One region of the Acidaminobacter sp. QWL-03 genome, then DNA from elsewhere that is predicted to be linked to it. Evidence: a T-box and tRNA genes for the amino acid it is inferred to sense, from the RefSeq annotation. Region 1 holds a T-box; the other holds one or more tRNA genes.
The links. A T-box is a leader RNA that pairs with one kind of tRNA and senses whether it is charged. The one in region 1 lies ahead of AC4PHM_RS06900 (valine--tRNA ligase), so its partner is inferred to be a tRNA-Val.

Region 1 (9,362 bases):
TTTAATTGAACCGCTCAGAACAGTCATCTTTTAAACGCAGGGATTCAGTGAGATTGATAAACATCTAAGATTGTACTTTTCAACGGAAAAGGCCGCTTCGATCAACGAAGTGGCCTTTTAGACTTACTTCAGTATCCCAAATGCTTTGTTGACGTTTTGTGTAAAAAGGATACCATTTCCAGGCAAATCCATTTTGAGTTCAGAATTGATTTTATCTACAATCAAATCAATCTTTTCACCCTTCTCCAGAATGATGATTATTTCCTTTTCTGGTTCAATGTCCATCGCGAATATTTTGCTTGTTTCGTGAATGCCTGAACCTCTTGCATTAATTATGGTTCCACCGGTTGCGCCAGCCTGAGTCGCTGCATCTATGACCTGTTCTGCTTTTCCTTTATCGACAATTATAGTAATAAGTTGATACTTCATATGATTCCCCACCTTTTTTACATTCTGGACCTCGCATTCAAGACAGCGGGTTCCTAAAACCTCTGATATAAGCAGTGTGAAAATAATGCCATGATTTGGTTTTCCAAAACTGAATTTATGATACAGTGATTTTAGAACACAGGAAGCTACCTCTGTGGAGGCGGCCATAAGAACAATTTCTTTTCTTATATCGGTAATGGATAAAAGATTCAGAATTGTGTTGTGAATGGTCCCTTTTCCAAGAAAAATCGTACCACCTGTTACACCGCATTTTTTGGAAACGTGCAATACCTTGCTTCCCAAACCAAAGGGAACAACGGCGACGATCAATTCATTTTTTGATTGGACTACTTTTAAACTCATGTCTCTTCAAACCTCCTTCCTGGTGTTGTATTTGAATATTAAACCTAGTATTTGCAAAGTGATCAGGGGTGCCAAAGCGACCATAGCAATCATTCCAAAACCGTCCACTAGAACGTTTGCTCCGTCAATCGCTTGTGCGGCGCCATGCGTAAATGCTAAGATAAAGGTCGCTGTCATAGGTCCCGAAGCAACACCACCTGAATCAAATGCGATTCCAACAAAAAGTTTCGGGGTAAAATACGTCAGAATAATTGAAACAAGATATCCGGGAAGCAAATAATGCCATAGTTGAAGTTCTGGTATGAGAATTCGAAGCATGGACAATGAGATAGCAGCGCCTACACCAATAGCCAAAGTCCATGTAATTATTTTTTGTCTGACATAACCGCTCGTAACTTCTTCAATTTGTTTTGTTAATACATAGACTGCCGGTTCTGCCAGTATAGTCACAAAACCTAAACAAAATCCAACTGCTGGGAGATAAGCGTTGTTTTGCAATGAGGCAATGCCAAATCCGATGAGATTGCCTGTTTCCATAAAACCGGCTCGAACGCCAAGCATATAAATAACTAAGCCAATGTAAGTCAAAAGAAGTCCCATTGTGATTTTACGAAATGATTTTCTGGATAGATGAAGGGAAAATTTATGAGTAACTAAAAATATAATCAGAATAGGCAATAGTGCAAAGAAACTTTCTTTTGAAATCGAAAGAAACTCATTGATGAACACTTCGATAGTGGATTCTGGCAAATGAAGCTCAAAGTCGACCTCAGCTTGGAATGCATTTGATTTTGAAATCAAGTTTGAGATTAGAACTGTAAGTATGGCACCTGTTGAAGTGATGGCCACCAGACCGAAGCTGTCTTTTTCAGATGCCTTTATGTCTTTCTTTAAATCCGAAATACCAATGGCTATAGCCAAAATGAACGGAACGGTCAGTGCGCCAGTAGTAGCGCCGGAGGCATCAAAGGCAATGGCAAGAAATTCTCTTGAGACAAATGGTGATATAAGCAAAATAAAGCCATAGATCGCGGTCAGAATTAGATATAGTGGTATGTTGTAAACAATCCTTATCAGACCAAATGACATCATGAAAGCGATCCCGACTGAAACGATTAATACAGTACTTGTTTTCGAAACTGCTCCTGAAGTAACCAACTCGACTTCTCCCGCAAGTATATGCAGGTCTGGTTCGGCGATAGAGATTACGAATCCCAGGATTATTCCAGCTAGCAGCACAATGCTTATTTTGTTGGTTTTCGCAATACTGGAGCCCAGTAAACTTCCAATGGGTGTGATTCCGAGTTCAATGCCGAATAGAAAAATGGACAATCCTGAAACGATGAAGATCGCGCCTATTAGAAATCTGATGAGGACTGGAGACGCCAAAGGTGTTAGTGTGAAATTTAATAAGATCACAATGACAGTAATAGGTAAAACGGAAAAAACAACCTCTTTAACTTTCGCAATCAATACATTCAATCCATATCCCCCCTTTTTCAGAATAGGACCTAACGGTAGGATTCATTCAATCATCTATTTTCAAACTGCGGACTGAATTCTTATACTCATTTTGATGCTTCAACTTTTCAATAACTTCTTTATGTTGCTTTCTCGATAATTTTTTTGTGGCTTTCTTAGGTGGGTTTTGTAATATTCTGTAATTTGCTGAGACGAAATAGTACACAATATAAACCTCCTTCAGGGCGGTACACATAAAATTTCACAAATATTTTTTGTGATCTTTCGATGAGGTCCACTTGAATGTTATTGTATTTGCGTATACCCAGTAATATTGGTAACGTCCCAAGTTTATAAGCGTGGCTTTCAATAAAGTTCCTGTGTAGACCATTCAAATTTGGGAATACTAGAAATATATTATTCTGGTATTCTCTCTGGTTTTTTGTGGGGCTTCGTCGTCGGACAGATAGGTGGGATGTCATATGGGTTCTTATGAGCATAATATCAAGGTCATCAACGATCACAGACATAGAGGGTATCTGGAAGGCGAGATTGACGGCATGCTTTGGTTTGCGATTGTACATGAAGAGCCGGTGGAGACCGGCATTGACCCAGAGACTATGAAACGGGGCATGGGCCGCGTGACCCGTCTGTGCATTTATCAGGATTCATCCTCCGTGGATGGTAATCCTTATTTGCCCTCCATGAGCATTAAACGGATTGTCTATGTAAATTATCAGCGGGACTGGAGCATATTTCATTACGACTTCAGAAGTATGGCCCGCGAATTGGTGGGGTATCTGGAACGCCGGTGCTGTATGCATCTTCTGAAATAGTGCGGTAAAGAATAAAGGCGCGCAGCCGATGGTCACAATTTACACGCCATCACGTTTCGTGGTGTCTATGGTCGTGGCGGCGCCTATTGCGGCTTACGCCTATTGCGGCTTACGCCTATTGCGGCTTACGCCTATTGCGGCTTGCGCCTATTGCGGCTTACGCCTATTGCCTCCTTGACTAGTGGGCTTGCTTCTTGTATAATGTGCTCAGCATACTAAATGAAGAATGTGATTATGTCTGCGATTGGATGACCATCGGCAGGCAGAGCACTTAAAACGCTGAGAAACAGAGGAGTAAGCCTTTACAATGTGTTCAGAGAGAGTGTCCATGGCTGGGAGACACTTCGCGGGTTGTGAGGCTGAAGGTCGCTGTGGAGCGGCTGGCGCGAAGCTTTTGAGAAGCCAAGCGCTGGACGGGTGACGCCGTTTGACGTCAATGGAGGTGCCGCGAAGCGGAGTCTCGGTCGCGTGCCATGCATGCTGAGTCGGGATGAGCAGACGGAACTGGGGTGGTAACGCGAATAGACTTCGTCCCTTGATTGGGATGGAGTTTTTTTATTTCCCAAAAATCGGCAAAGGTCGAAAAAGAGAATTTGAGTCGGGAGTGAACAGTGTGGAAGAGAAAAACATTGAAAAAATGACGCAAGAAATGAAAGGCGCGGGTGAAATGGGCAAAACTTATGATCCCAAAGCCTTTGAGGACAAAATTTACGCAGGGTGGATGGATAAGAAGCAATTTAAGGCGGAGGTCAATCCGGACAAGAAGCCATACACCATTGTGCTGCCGCCTCCTAACATTACGGGACAGCTGCACATGGGCCACGCCCTTGATCAGACCCTACAGGATATTCTGATTCGCTGGAGGCGCATGCAGGGCTTTGAGGCCCTCTGGCTGCCGGGAACGGACCATGCCAGCATCGCTACCGAGGTCAAAGTGGTTGAGAAGATCAAGAAGGAAGAAGGCCTTAACAAGGAAGAGGTTGGTCGCGACGGCTTCCTGGAGCGCGCCTGGGCATGGCGTGAGGATTACGGCCGCCAGATCGTCAACCAAATGATGAAGCTGGGAAGCTCCTGTGACTGGGACCGCGAGCGCTTCACCATGGACGAAGGCTGTAACCAGGCTGTGACCGAAGTCTTTATCCGCCTTTACGAAAAAGGTTTGATTTATCGCGGAAACCGTCTGATCAACTGGTGTCCGGACTGTATGACCACGCTTTCAGACGCTGAGGTCGAACATGAAGAGAAGCAAGGTGCGTTCTACCATATCAAATACTACCTCCAGGATTCAGAGGACGATTACCTCGAAATCGCGACGACCCGCCCGGAAACCATGCTGGGCGACACGGGCATAGCGGTGCACCCGGAGGATCCGCGCTATGCCAAATACGTTGGCAAAGTGGCAATCCTTCCCCTCGTTGGCAGAGCTCTGCCGATAGTCGCGGATGCCTACGTCGACCGCGAAGTCGGTACCGGCGCGCTCAAAGTTACGCCCGCTCATGACCCTAATGACTATGAAATTGGCAAACGCCACAATTTGGAGACCGTCGAAGCCATGAACTTCGATGGGACCATGAACGCTGCCGCGGGTGAATTCGAAGGCATGGACCGCTTCACCTGCAGAAAAGCCGTCGTCGAAAAGCTGAAAGCCTCAGGTCATCTCATTGAAATCAAAGAGCACCAGCACAACGTCGGCACATGCTACCGCTGCCATACGATTATTGAGCCAATGCTGTCCGACCAGTGGTTTGTCAGCATGGAACCTCTCGCGGGGCCGGCAATTGATGTCGTCAAAAATAATACTTTGGAGTTTGTACCAGAGCGCTTTACGAAAATTTATATGCACTGGCTCGAGAATATCCGCGACTGGTGTATCTCCAGACAGCTCTGGTGGGGTCACCGAATCCCAGCCTACTACTGTGAGCATTGCGGTAAAGTCGTTGTGGCCAAGGAGATGCCGGACACTTGCGCGGACTGCGGCGGCACAAACTTCCGACAGGACGAGGATGTTCTCGATACTTGGTTCAGCTCGGCACTTTGGCCTTTTTCAACTTTGGGCTGGCCTGAAAAGACACCTGATCTCGATTATTTTTATCCGACCAGTGTTTTGGTTACCGGCTATGACATCATTTTCTTCTGGGTTGTCCGTATGGTCTTCTCAGGTCTTGAAGCTATGGGCGATATTCCGTTTGACAAAGTATTCATCCACGGATTGGTCAGAGCGGCGGATGGTAAAAAAATGTCCAAGTCTCTCGGCAACGGTGTTGACCCGCTGGATATCATTGACCAGTTCGGCGCTGACGCGCTGCGCTTTATGCTGGCGACTGGCAACAGCCCGGGCAATGATCTTAAATTCCAGATTGACCGCGTCGAGTCCAGCCGGAACTTCGCGAACAAGTTGTGGAATGCTTCCCGCTTCGTTTTGATGGGCATTGAGAAAGATCCGGGCGCTCTGGACGGCTCTGAAACGCTGACTCTCGCGGACCGCTGGATTCTCTCAAGACTGTCACAGCTGACGTCTGAATCAACGGAAAACCTAGAAAAGTTTGAGCTTGGTGTCGCTGCCAATAAGATTTATGAATTCGTCTGGAACGAATACTGTGATTGGTATATTGAAACCGCGAAAAAGAGACTTTACGGTGAAAATCCGGAGGAAAAAGAAACCGTTCAGAAAGTCCTTCTGTCTGTACTCAGAGATATTCTGAAGCTGCTTCATCCGTTTATACCGTTTATTACAGAAGAGATCTGGCAGCACCTTCCATCCAAGGAGGATGACCTGATTGTGACGCCTTGGCCGGTTGCAAATCTGGGTCATGTGGACGGCGAAGCTGAGCGTGCCATGGAGATTTTGATGGACGCCATCCGCAGCATCCGAAACTCGCGGGCTGAAATGGAGGTCGCGCCGTCCAGAAAAGCCAGACTTATTGTCAAGGTGACGCCGGAACTCATGCCGGTCTTCCTGAATCAAAAGGCCTACCTCGAAAGCCTTGCTTCAGCCTCTGAAGTTCGAGCGTTTGTCGAAGGTGAGATCGTAGAAGATGCTGTTTCAGTAGTTGTTCCAGGCGGAGAATTGCTTATGCCGCTGGACGACTTGATCGACTATAAAAAAGAGTCCGAGCGTCTTGAACGAGAAGTGAAGAAGCTGACAGGGGAAATTGATCGCATTGACTCTAAACTGGGCAATGCAGGCTTTGTCGCTAAAGCGCCGGTGCAGCTGGTTGAGGAGGAGCGTGCAAAGCGCGTGACACTGGCAGAAATGCTGACCCTTTCTCAAGACAGACTCGACAAAGTCAAATCCAAACTCAAATAGGAGAGAAGCGGCATGAATGTTCGTGAAGCGATCGATTATATCCACAGTACCTATCAATTTGGCAGTAAGCTCGGCCTCGATAATATAACACAACTTCTCAGTTATATGGGCAACCCTCAGGACCGCCTGGCTTATATCCACGTCGCCGGGACAAACGGCAAAGGTTCCACGTCGACTATGATCTATTCAATTTTAAGAGCTCAGGGCTACAGAGTGGGGTTATATACGTCGCCCTACCTGGAGGTGTTCAATGAGCGCATCAGGATCAATGGGGAGAACATTGATGATCAGTCATTGGCAGAGGTCGTTTCTTTTGTCAAGAATCATGTGGACCGCATGCTGAGTGAAGGCTGCAGCCATCCAACCGAATTTGAAATCGTCACCGCGGTGGCCTTTGAGTACTATGCCAGACACAAAGTGGATTATGTGGTGCTGGAGGTCGGCCTGGGCGGCCGACTTGACTCCACCAATGTCATCAAGAAGCCTTTGGTGTCCGTGATTACGCCGGTGGATCTCGATCACGTAGAATATTTGGGGGACACGCTTGACAAAGTTGCTTTCGAAAAGGCGGGCATCATCAAGTCGGACTCGGTTTGCGTGATTCATCCTCAAGCGCCGGAAGCGTTGTCTGTCATTGCGTCCCGCTGTCAGGAGCTTGGCACGCGTCTTGTAGTGGCGCCCTGCCAAGAGGCGGCGATTCAATCTGCTACACTAGAAGGGACCGTCTTTAAACTTTTCGACAATGCTTACTGCTTAAAGCTGATTGGCGACTATCAGGTCAACAATGCCGTAGTGGCGTTGACCACAGCGGAAGCCCTCAGGGAAGCTTACGACATTGAAATCTCGGACAATGCGATCCGGGACGGGCTGGCGGCTGCAGTCTGGCCTGGCCGTCTCGAAGTCATGTCCCATGAACCGCTGGTTATGATCGATGGCGCCCACAATTTCCACGGCGCTTCCGGCCTGGCGGCAGCTGTAAGGCGGCTTATGCCGGATCGGCGAATTGTCGCTGTCGTTGGTATTCTTGGGGATAAGGATATCTCAGGCATGCTGAGCGTGATGATGCCGCTGGTCGATACAGTCATTGCGACTGAACCGAACAATCCGAGAAAAATGAGTGCAGAGGGTCTGGCGGAGCGCATGGCGCCTTATGGCAAGACTGTTATTGTTCGTCCGGCTATAGCTGATGCCTTGGACTTGGCGTTTGAACATTTTTCACCGGGAACACATGATGCAATTTTGTGTTTTGGGTCACTCTATATGATTGGCGAGGTCAGAACCTTGTTGAGACAGCGGCTTTGGAATGAGTAATTAGATTTACCAAGGGAGGTGAGCTTCTGTCTACGAGAAAATTGCTGCAAAATCGTTCTAAACTGGAAAAAGCATGGCTGAGATTCTACGAGACGGGGCTCATCGACTCCAAAGTGCTCAGGCCTGAAATAGTGGAATCCTGGGAACGCTGCAGATATGCAGGCGTCCATCAAGATGGTCCATGGGCTGATGATGATCTCAATGAAAAAGAGCTGGAGCTGAGACGAGAGCAATTAGGAGATGTCCTGAAAATTGCCAAACCCTTTATGGAAACTCTATATAAAGCGGTGGGTGAATCCAGGATGATTCTGAGACTGACAGACTGCGAAGGCTGGGTGCTGGGAAGCTACGGGGACCAGTCCATGCTGGAGGAGAACAGGCATCTCAGGCTGCACAGCGGCTGCAACGTCAGTGAGTCGGCCATTGGAACCAATGGCATCGGAATCGCGTTAAAAGCGGACTGTTCCATACAAGTCATGGGCGCTGAGCATTACCACAGGGCATTTCACGACTGGACCACATCTGCTTCACCAATCCATGGAAAGCATGGTGAAGTGGTTGCGGTGATCAGTATGTCCGGGGACTATGACCTGGTTCACCCTCACACCCTTGGTATGGTCATGGCGTCTGCGGAAGCCATTGAACACGAACTGGAGCTCGAGGCGGCACACCTTGAGGCAAAGCGGGCCAGCGAGCACTACCTGGCGATCATGGAGTCGATCCGTGAAGGCATTTTATGTGTCGATTCAACCGGAGAAATAACCGAAATCAACCATTTTGCAAGAAAATATCTTGGCTACAACGAAAAGGAAATTTTGGGCCAGAAGCTCGAAACGCTAATAGAAGCGGAAAAGTTGAAAGGCTATATCAATATGGTCAGAAACAGCGCCCGGCTGGACGAAGTTGAAGTTTTTCTTAGAAAGAAGAATGGCAAGCGCGTCTCAGTTCTAGTCAATATGACGCCAATCAGCCAGACACAGAGTGGAAAAAAAGAAGCAGTTTTGACTTTCAGAGAGTCCAAACGGGTACACAGCCTGGTTAATAAAATAGTCGGAGCGACAGCAATCTACACTTTTAATGATATTCTCGGAGACAGTCGGGAAATCAAGCAGGCAGTGGAAATGGCACGAAGGGTGGCTGACTCTGATGCCAATATTCTTCTTTACGGAGAAAGCGGCACAGGAAAGGAGATGTTCGCCCAGGGCATACACAATGCAAGTCGAAGGAAGAATCAGCCTTTTGTCTTCATAAACTGTGGTGCGATTCCGCGCGATTTGGTTGCCAGTGAACTTTTTGGCTATGTAGAGGGCGCATTTACGGGTGCGCGAAAAGGCGGACAGCCTGGCAAGTTCGAACTCTCAGACGGGGGGACTCTGTTCTTGGATGAGATTGGCGACATGCCGCTGGATACACAGGCTATGCTGCTTCGCGTGCTGGAAACCAGGCAGGTTGTGAGGGTTGGCGGTTACGACGTACTTCCGGTAGATGTCCGGGTGATTGCAGCGACACACAAAAATTTAAAAACAGAAGTCGAAAAAGGCAACTTCAGAAGCGACCTCTACTATAGACTCAATGTTATGCCTATTTATACACCGGCACTAAGAGAACGCAGGAGTGACATACCCAAGCTGATCGATAACTTTTACGGACAGTTT
Region 2 (9,362 bases), 710 kb from region 1:
TCATTTAATACATCGAGAATGACATTTTTTCTGAATTCATATTGGTCAAAAATGTGCGCGTATTTGGAAATTTCCTCATTTGAGTGTCGAAGTGTCGTTTCAAACAAGCACTTTTCATTTTCGAAAATGGCAATCTTTGTAGACGTTGAACCCGGATTGATTGCTAAAACTCTATAAGTTGACATCAAATCACCTCTATTTCAAAGCTGCCATCAACACACCCAGTGCGATGGAGTTTAATTTTGAATCATCATCATCCGCACGGGAAGTTAACACAACCGGGGCTTTCGCACCTACAATAATGCCGGCACTTCTTGCCCCTGCCAAGAATGTAAGTGCCTTGTACAAGACATTTCCGGCTTCAATGGTCGGACACATCAAAATATCGACTTTACCACCCATTGGATCCTTGATGCCTTTAATCCTTGCAGCCTCCTCAGAAACCGCATTGTCAAGCGCGAACGGACCACCCACTTTACAGCCTTTAATGATGCCCTCTTGATTCATTCTGACCAGTTCAGCCGCGTCTACCGTCGCAGGCATTTTGTCATTGACCTTTTCTTTGGCGCAAATCACACCCACATTTGGGAGCTCGATGTCCAGCGCTTTCGCAACATCCAATGAGTTTTCTATAATCATCCGCTTAGTCTCAACATCCGGCGCAATATTCATTGCGGCGTCGGTCACAAACAAAAGCCTTGGGAAATTCGGAACATCAAATACAGCCACATGGCTCAAAGCGTTGCCGGTTCGAAGCCCGACTTCTTTGTTCAAAACAGCTTTTAATATGATGGCAGTGTCCACCAGACCCTTCATGACAAGGTGAGCCTTACCACAGGATACCAGCTCTACCGCTCTCAAAGAAGCTTCCGCCAAATCCTGAATGTCTTCAATTTGATAATGCTTTAAATCAATGTTTTGTCGACTGGCTATAGCTTCAATTTCTGATTTGTTTCCAACGAGGATTGCCTCAGCGATTCCTGCTTTTCTGGCGTTTTCTACTGCCAGCAATACATCCTCATCCTGAGCACAGGCAACGGCCAAAGTTTTAGGTCCTCTCAGCTTCGCAGCCTCAATAACTTCATCAAAGTTTTTAATCACCTAGTTCACCTCGTTTTCATATAGTTTCGCAGTCTCAATATCATTCAAAACTCTGAGTGCACTTTCATTTAAGGCCGTCATTTCGTCCTCACCCGGCTTTATGACGACCGGTGCTATGAATTCCACATGGGAAGAGATTAAGTCTGTCAGGTACTTAGAATACGCCACACCACCCGTTAATAGGATTGCGTCCACACGTCCTTCAAGAACTGCGGCCATGGCGCCAATTTCTTTCGCGATTTGATAGCCCATGGCATCAAAAATCAATTTTGCCTGAAGATCACCCGCTTCAATACGCTTCATGACCTCTCGGGCGTCATTGGTACCCAGATAACCTACCAATCCCCCTTTACTGTTGATCTTTGTTTTCAATTCCTTTTCTGTATAGGCGCCTGAGAAACACATTTTAACTACATCCCCAACCGGCAAGGTACCTGCTCTCTCGGGTGAAAAAGGCCCCATTTCATTGGCATTATTGACATCTACAATTTTTCCCTTGGTCATAGGCGCGACAGAAATGCCCCCGCCAATGTGCACCACAATCAAGTTCATGTCTTTTAGGTCCTTCTCTTGCTCTTTCTCATATCGATGCGCAGTAGCCTTAATATTCAATGCGTGAACCAACGATTTGCGTTTTATTTCCGGTATTCCTGATATTCGAGCCACTTCATCAAATTCATCCACAGCGACCGGATCCGAAATATAGGCCTTAACGCCCGCTTTCTTCGCAATCAAGTCAGCAATCAGACCTCCTAGATTTGATGCGTGCTGTCCTTGAATTCCAATTTTAAGGTCTTCCATCATAGCCTCTGTGACTTCATAAATACCGCTTGGCATAGGCTTTAACAACCCGCCGCGGCCGATGACTGCTTTAAGGGCGTTAAGACTGTAACCCGAGTTTTGATACCAGGTAAGTATCAACTCCGTCCTAAAATCAAACTGATCTGCAATTTGTTCGTATTTTGACAACGCCTCAGCTGAGTGAGTCAAATTCTCTTGAATAATCAAATCATTCTCTTTAAAAACAGCAACTTTTGTCGAAGTAGATCCCGGATTAATTACTAATACGAATTCTTTTGTCAAACGCAGTACCTCCCCTTTGGCATACACAAATACAATACGCAATTCCCATGCCAAAAATTAATAAAAAGCCAGTTGGACCATACTTTTGAAAGTACTGGTATCCCTGGCTTTCAGGCATTACTCTAGTCTTATTTTTGCTCGTTAAATGTGCATTGCACACGAATGCAAATATTAGCATGCAACTTTTTGCAACATCTGATTTTAAGTGCAAGTTATTGCACTTGTCTCCTTTTGCTCCGTTCCCATTTTGCATTAAATCTGATATTTTTGGATCTTGTAATAAAGAGTTCTTAATGATATATCCAGCAGTTTGGCGGTGTGCTCACGATTGCCACCCGTTGCCTCGAGTGCTTCCGAGATCGCTTGCTTCTCTGCCTTTTCCACAATGTCTGACAATGTGGTCGTCTGAAAATTCGAGGCGATTTGAATTTCTTCCACTGCAGCCGAGTGAACATCCGGGCCAGAGAACTCAAGGTTTGGCAAATGACGCTTCAAAATTACAGTCTCTGTGATTTTCATATTAATCAATGCACGACCTATGAAATTCTCAAGTTCACGCACGTTCCCTGGCCAATCATAATCCAGCATCACTTTAATGGCTTCATTAGACAGATCGCTGACATTTCTTCCAAATTCCTGATTATATTTCACTATGAAAAATTCAGCAAGCTCCCTTACGTCTTCTTTATGATCCTTCAAGGGAGGGATCGAAATTGGGAATACATGAATCCTATAATATAAATCCTTCCTGAATCGCCCTTGCTCCACCGCTTTCTCCAAATCGAGGTTTGTAGCTGAAATCACTCTGACATCAATTGGAATGGCTTTTGTCCCACCAACTCGTACAATTTCTTTTTCCTGAAGGACCCGCAGAAGTTTTGTCTGCATGCTCAGGCTTATTTCACCAATTTCATCAAGAAATAGTGTCCCACCATGCGCGCGTTCAAACAGACCTTTCTTTCCACCTTTACTTGCACCAGTGAACGCGCCCTCATCATATCCAAATAATTCGCTCTCTAAAATTGTTTCGCTTATAGCAGCACAATTCACCCTCACAAATTGAGAATACCGTCGGTCACTCGCATTATGAATAGCGTGGGCAAACAATTCTTTTCCCGTCCCACTCTCACCCCGCAGAACAACTGTCGCAGGCGTAACCGCAGCGAGCTTCGCTTTTTCTATAGCATTCAGGATCGTACTATGCTTTCCCTTAATATCAGAAAACGTATATTTGGCTTCCAGATTCCGTATGAGTTGCTTTGCTTGATCGAGTTCCAATATCAGTCTGTTTATTTCTGACAGGTCATGAATTACTGCAACACTGCCGCGAAGTGCTTCCCCTACCATAATTGGAGCAGCTTCCACCAAAACCTCTTTTCGGTTGACACCCACTTTCAGTCGGGCGCCTTTCACGGCTTTACCTGTTGCCAAAACTTTTAAATGCACGCTTTCGCCCTCGCTGAAGTCGACAGTGCACATTTTTCCAATGACATCTTTACTCGTGTAGCCGGTAATATGCGTATAAGCCGGATTAATCATGACGCCGATGCCATTTTGATCCACCACCGAAATGGCATCTTGAGTTGAATTGAAGATCGCTTCAAGCATCCCACGGATTTCTTTCAGATTTGTAATTTCCTCAGCCAATTCTTGAACTTCAGTAATATCCCTGAAAACTGCAATCGCTCCAACAACCTCCCCACGTTCATTCATCACCGGCATCCGGTTTGTAATGATTGTGATATCGCCCAGCGGCTGCTTCTGATTCAACTCGCTTAACCCCGTTCTGAGAATCCAGGGTAAACGTGTATTCTCAATGATTTCATCAACCGGCTTTCCAATGGCATTTAAAGGATTCTTTTGAGTCAGCAAACCGGCCGCCTTATTGAATAATGTAATTCTGCCCACTCTATCTACCGCGATCATGGCATCGTGAGTGGAGTCGAGTATCATTTCAATTTCACGTTCCATGATTTTATTCATCACCTCCGGGTGACTCGAACCAACAGCGTATCAGGGGAAAGTTCCACTGAATCATGCGATCCCTCTGAAAAATATTTCAAAGGCAGCCGATGGTCACCTTCTTCCACACCATCCGCATCTACAGAAATTTTAAAATTCTCCTTGTTCAATCCTTCGATAACGCTCTCGACATCACGAACATAAGCTACATACACATTGCTCGCTGGACTGAGCACCTCATAAGCCATTTCAGGATCCAAATTATCAATAACGATTTCATCTGAATTGAATTCCAACGACCCTACCATTATGGGTTCAATATGGAACTTAATATTGATTGATTCTTCAGCAAAAGGCGCCGATACGCCCTCCGGCAACTTCAGGACGACTTCCCTTTCAAATGTTTCAGTCATACCTGATATATCAATCTCTTCCGTACTAACTTTCTCAATGGTTGAAATCAGAGCATCTTCGCCACGTATAGTCACCAGCGCTGGAAGAACTTCTGTCTTAACTAGTTTGTAGCCATTTGCCACCACTCCACGTAGCATGACCTCAACTGGAACATTGGAAAGTTTAAAAATTCCAAGTTGAACGGTTACGTAACTTCTGCCAAGCTCAACACCATTAACAGGATTGCCTTCCAGATCAATGGCTGTAACAGGGATTTCTTTAATCAATTGATCAGAAACCTCTGTAAGATCCAATTCACCACGGAGTGAAGAGATATTATTTACGAGACTTTCTGGCCCCTTGACCAGGATCTCTTCCGGTGCTATGGATAAATCACCGGTAGTGTAGTTCTCAGCAATGGTGCCCACATAATCTATCTTCACTTTTTTCGCAACTTCGACAATTCGATCCAATGAAATTTTAATTGAATTCATTGATAGACTTTCAATAGTAACATTGGCTACAAATATTTTTGAACTCAGCATAACATTATTCGTTCCCTTTTTAAAACCTTCAAGATCTGCAGTTACCAGCAGATCGTTTGATGTTACCTTTATGACCTCGCTGCGACGCCCTTTAAGCTTTACATCTACATAGAATTCTTTCTCGCCCATCATGACTAAACCTTCATTCTGTGCATTCTCTATATTCAATAACTCAACTTTAACGTCGGGAATAGTCTTGATCATTTCAGGATTTACCTGATCCATGACATAGAGCCAAAATAAAACAGCAAATAGGATTGCCAATAGTTTTGGGGTTATATTCCTCTGAAACTTGGAATATTTGGGGCTCTGTTTCCAACCATCAATTCTTTTTAATAAGTTCATGATTTAACCTCCAGCGCCGCTTCATAATAGCTGGCTGTTCTTCTTCAGAATATGCTTTCTTAATAACGCTGGTTAAAGTATTGGCGTCCAAGTATCGTGATAATTTCCCGTTCAGAGCGACAGAAATGGTGCCTGTTTCTTCTGACACTATGACTACCAAAGCATCCGACTGTTCAGCAATGCCCAGAGCAGCTCTATGGCGAGTTCCAAGCTCCTTGCTGATCGTTTGATTGGCAGACAGCGGCAAAAAGCAACCTGCTGCGAGAATCCTGTCCTTTCTGATTATAACGGAGCCGTCATGCAGAGGTGTGTTTGGAATAAATATATTAATTAAAAGTCCACTTGTGATCTCCGCATCAATTTTTACACCTGTCGAAGCGATTTCATTTAACCCTGTTTGTCTTTCCATTACAATTAAGGCACCAATCTGTTCTCTGGAAAGGCTGACAACTGCGCTTACAAGTTCATGAATAGTGCGGTTAAGGGCCTCCTCCTGCTCTTCGGCCATTTTGGCAAAGAATATTTTGTTCCTTCCAATATATTCTAACGCGCGTCTTAACTCAGGCTGGAAAACAATAATCAATGCGATTAGTCCCAGCGTCATAGTATTCAATAAAATAAAATGGACGACATACAATTTTGCCCATTCTGATAACTTCATGATGACCAGCAGTACTACCAAGCCTTTAATTAACTGTTCCGCCCTAGTCTCCCTTATTAACATAAATATTTTATAAAAAACATAGGCTACTATGGCAATATCTATAACGTCCATAATTCGCATGCTCGCGAATATATTGATGATTGAATCCATAAAGGGTCACCTCACTTTGTTTACATTACTTCTAGTATACAATAGTTTTAGCAACTTTCAAAAAAATAAAAAAAACTGGGACAAACCCAGTTTTAATAAATTGTGGTGCCCAGAGCCGGAATCGAACCAGCGACACGAGGATTTTCAGTCCTCTGCTCTACCGACTGAGCTATCTGGGCATATGGTGGGCCATCAGGGACTCGAACCCCGGACCTGCCGGTTATGAGCCGGATGCTCTAACCAATTGAGCTAATGGCCCACAATCTATGCATTTCGCAATGAAACGCATCTATTTAAAAATGGTGCGTCCGGAGGGATTCGAACCCCCGACCCACGGCTTAGAAGGCCGTTGCTCTATCCAACTGAGCTACGAACGCAAATGGAGCGGAAGACGAGATTCGAACTCGCGACCCTCGCCTTGGCAAGGCGATGCTCTACCTCTGAGCCACTTCCGCATAGGGTGTTACTTGGTGCGGGTGGAGGGACTTGAACCCCCACGTACTGGACACTAGATCCTAAGTCTAGCGCGTCTGCCAATTCCGCCACACCCGCATGTGCAGCATTATATTTCCTTAAATACTTTAAAAGGTACTTTGGTGGGGGCTACAGGACTTGAACCTGTGACCACCTGCACGTCAAGCAGGTGCTCTACCAGCTGAGCTAAGCTCCCATAATGTGAGAAAGTATTTTTTATTCTTCGTAGAAAAACCGTTTTTACCTCAGCGGCTAGTGCCCCGCATTCGCTAAAAAAACAACTTGGTGACCCCTAGGGGAATCGAACCCCTGTTACCGCCGTGAAAGGGCGGTGTCTTGACCGCTTGACCAAGGGGCCAAAATTTGATGGCTCCAAGGGTGGGGCTCGAACCCACAACCTACCGGTTAACAGCCGGTTGCTCCACCATTGAGCTACCTTGGAACGTGAGTTACCAGAAGTAACGTTTTAGCGTTTTAGCTGCAAATCTTGGAGTTTCTGATTGAAGACCGAAGTCTTCAATCAGATTCACCATTTACCCGGCGACGACTTACTCTCCCAGGGGGCTGCCCCCCAAGTACCATCAGCGATGAAAGGCTTAACTTCTGTGTTCGAGATGGGAACAGGTGTGGCCCTTTCTCTATAGTCACCAGGTTAGCGACGAGAGGCAGCACAGCTCTGCTGCGCGTTCGAGGAGCGGTTTTTCACCAAAGGTGAAAAAAACTTCCTTGATCTCTTGTCTCACATTGAAAGTATGATTCACACCTTCAAAACCGCATACGGAAGATTACTCTAATATCGATTTGTAAACCTTGATCAAGCCCTCGACCTATTAGTATCTGTCAGCTGAAAGCGTTACCGCTCTTACACCTCAGACCTATCAACCTGTTAGTCTATCAGGGGTCTTACTTCTTTCGAATGGGAAATCTCATCTTGAGGGGGGCTTCGCGCTTAGATGCCTTCAGCGCTTATCCCTGCCGCACATAGCTACTCGGCCGTGCTCCTGGCGGAACAACCGATACACCAGCGGTGCGTCCATCCCGGTCCTCTCGTACTAAGGACAGCGCCTCTCAAATTTCCTGCGCCCACAGCGGATAGGGACCGAACTGTCTCACGACGTTCTGAACCCAGCTCGCGTGCCTCTTTAATGGGCGAACAGCCCAACCCTTGGGACCTACTTCAGCCCCAGGATGAGACGAGCCGACATCGAGGTGCCAAACCTCCCCGTCGATGTGGACTCTTGGGGGAGATAAGCCTGTTATCCCCGGGGTAGCTTTTATCCGTTGAGCGACGGCCCTTCCATTCGGTACCGCCGGATCACTAAGTCCTACTTTCGTACTTGCTCGACTTGTCTGTCTCGCAATCAAGCTCCCTTTTGCCTTTGCACTCTTCGCGCGATTTCCAACCGCACTGAGGGAACCTTTGAGCGCCTCCGTTACATTTTGGGAGGCGACCGCCCCAGTCAAACTGCCCACCTGGCAGTGTCCCCAAGCCGGATCACGGCTTCGGGTTAGAACAGCGATATTGAAAGGGTGGTATCCCAACGTCGACTCCGCACAGACTGGCGTCCATGCCTCTTAGTCTCCCACCTATCCTGTACATCCAATACCAATGTTCAGTGCCAAGCTACAGTAAAGCTCCACGGGGTCTTTCCGTCCTGCTGCGGGTAATGGGCATCTTTACCCATACTACAATTTCACCGAGTCCATTGTTGAGACAGTGCCCAAATCGTTACGCCTTTCGTGCGGGTCGGAACTTACCCGACAAGGAATTTCGCTACCTTAGGACCGTTATAGTTACGGCCGCCGTTTACTGGGGCTTCAATTCAGTGCTTCGATCGCTCTGACACTTCCTCTTAACCTTCCAGCACCGGGCAGGCGTCAGCCCCTATACATCATCTTTCGATTTAGCAGAGACCTGTGTTTTTGTTAAACAGTCGCTTGGGCCTGTTTTCTGCGGCCCCAGTCGGCTTTGACACCGTCTGGGGCACCCCTTCTCCCGAAGTTACGGGGTTATTTTGCCGAGTTCCTTAACAATGGTTCTCTCGCTCGCCTTAGTATTCTCTACTCATCTACCTGTGTCGGATTGCGGTACAGGCGCCTTATAACTCGATAGAAGCTTTTCTTGTCAGTCTGAAATCAGCAGCTTCGTTACTTAGTTTCACTCCCCATCAAGCGTCATCCTTATACAGGGGGATTTGCCTCCCCGTACAGACTTCGCCCTTGGACGCACTCTTCCAACCGTGCGCTCTGCCTATCCTCCTGCGTCACTCCATCTCTCAAACGCTATTTGGCGGTACAGGACTCTTCACCTGTTGTCCATCGCCTACGACTTTCGTCCTCAGCTTAGGTCCTGACTTACCCTGGGCGGACGAACCTTCCCCAGGAAACCTTAGATTTTCGGCGGGCAGGATTCTCACCTGCCTCTCGCTACTCATGCCAACATTCTCTCTTGTGTAATGTCCAGCACGCCTTTCGGTATACCTTCTGCCCTTACACAATGCTCCCCTACCCCTGATGCATAGCATCAAGCCGTAGCTTCGGTAGCAGGTTTTAGCCCCGGACATTTTCGGCGCAGAACCACTCGACTAGTGAGCTATTACGCACTCTTTAAATGTATGGCTGCTTCTAAGCCAACATCCTAGTTG

Region 2: it encodes a tRNA-Val, which carries the amino acid that the T-box ahead of AC4PHM_RS06900 (valine--tRNA ligase) is inferred to sense. The anticodon was not compared.

What each region holds. Positions count from the first base shown of each region.
Region 1 is NZ_CM178752.1:1,501,208-1,510,569, reverse strand. Features, by position in the region: gene AC4PHM_RS06925 (toast rack family protein) at 1-9, shown strand, start outside; gene AC4PHM_RS06920 (P-II family nitrogen regulator) at 124-792, opposite strand; gene AC4PHM_RS06915 (DUF1538 domain-containing protein) at 799-2,274, opposite strand; gene AC4PHM_RS06910 (hypothetical protein) at 2,321-2,479, opposite strand; gene AC4PHM_RS06905 (hypothetical protein) at 2,736-3,089, shown strand; T-box leader at 3,362-3,628, shown strand; gene AC4PHM_RS06900 (valine--tRNA ligase) at 3,757-6,396, shown strand; gene AC4PHM_RS06895 (bifunctional folylpolyglutamate synthase/dihydrofolate synthase) at 6,409-7,707, shown strand; gene AC4PHM_RS06890 (sigma-54-dependent Fis family transcriptional regulator) at 7,749-9,362, shown strand, end outside.
Region 2 is NZ_CM178752.1:2,206,904-2,216,265, forward strand. Features, by position in the region: gene buk (butyrate kinase) at 1-188, opposite strand, end outside; gene AC4PHM_RS10250 (phosphate butyryltransferase) at 196-1,098, opposite strand; gene buk (butyrate kinase) at 1,102-2,184, opposite strand; gene AC4PHM_RS10260 (sigma-54 interaction domain-containing protein) at 2,437-4,167, opposite strand; gene AC4PHM_RS10265 (CdaR family protein) at 4,167-5,429, opposite strand; gene cdaA (diadenylate cyclase CdaA) at 5,407-6,243, opposite strand; tRNA gene AC4PHM_RS10275 (tRNA-Phe) at 6,347-6,422, opposite strand; tRNA gene AC4PHM_RS10280 (tRNA-Ile) at 6,426-6,502, opposite strand; tRNA gene AC4PHM_RS10285 (tRNA-Arg) at 6,544-6,620, opposite strand; tRNA gene AC4PHM_RS10290 (tRNA-Gly) at 6,624-6,698, opposite strand; tRNA gene AC4PHM_RS10295 (tRNA-Leu) at 6,712-6,795, opposite strand; tRNA gene AC4PHM_RS10300 (tRNA-Val) at 6,838-6,913, opposite strand; tRNA gene AC4PHM_RS10305 (tRNA-Glu) at 7,001-7,075, opposite strand; tRNA gene AC4PHM_RS10310 (tRNA-Asn) at 7,085-7,159, opposite strand; rRNA gene rrf (5S ribosomal RNA) at 7,253-7,369, opposite strand; rRNA gene AC4PHM_RS10320 (23S ribosomal RNA) at 7,528-9,362, opposite strand, start outside.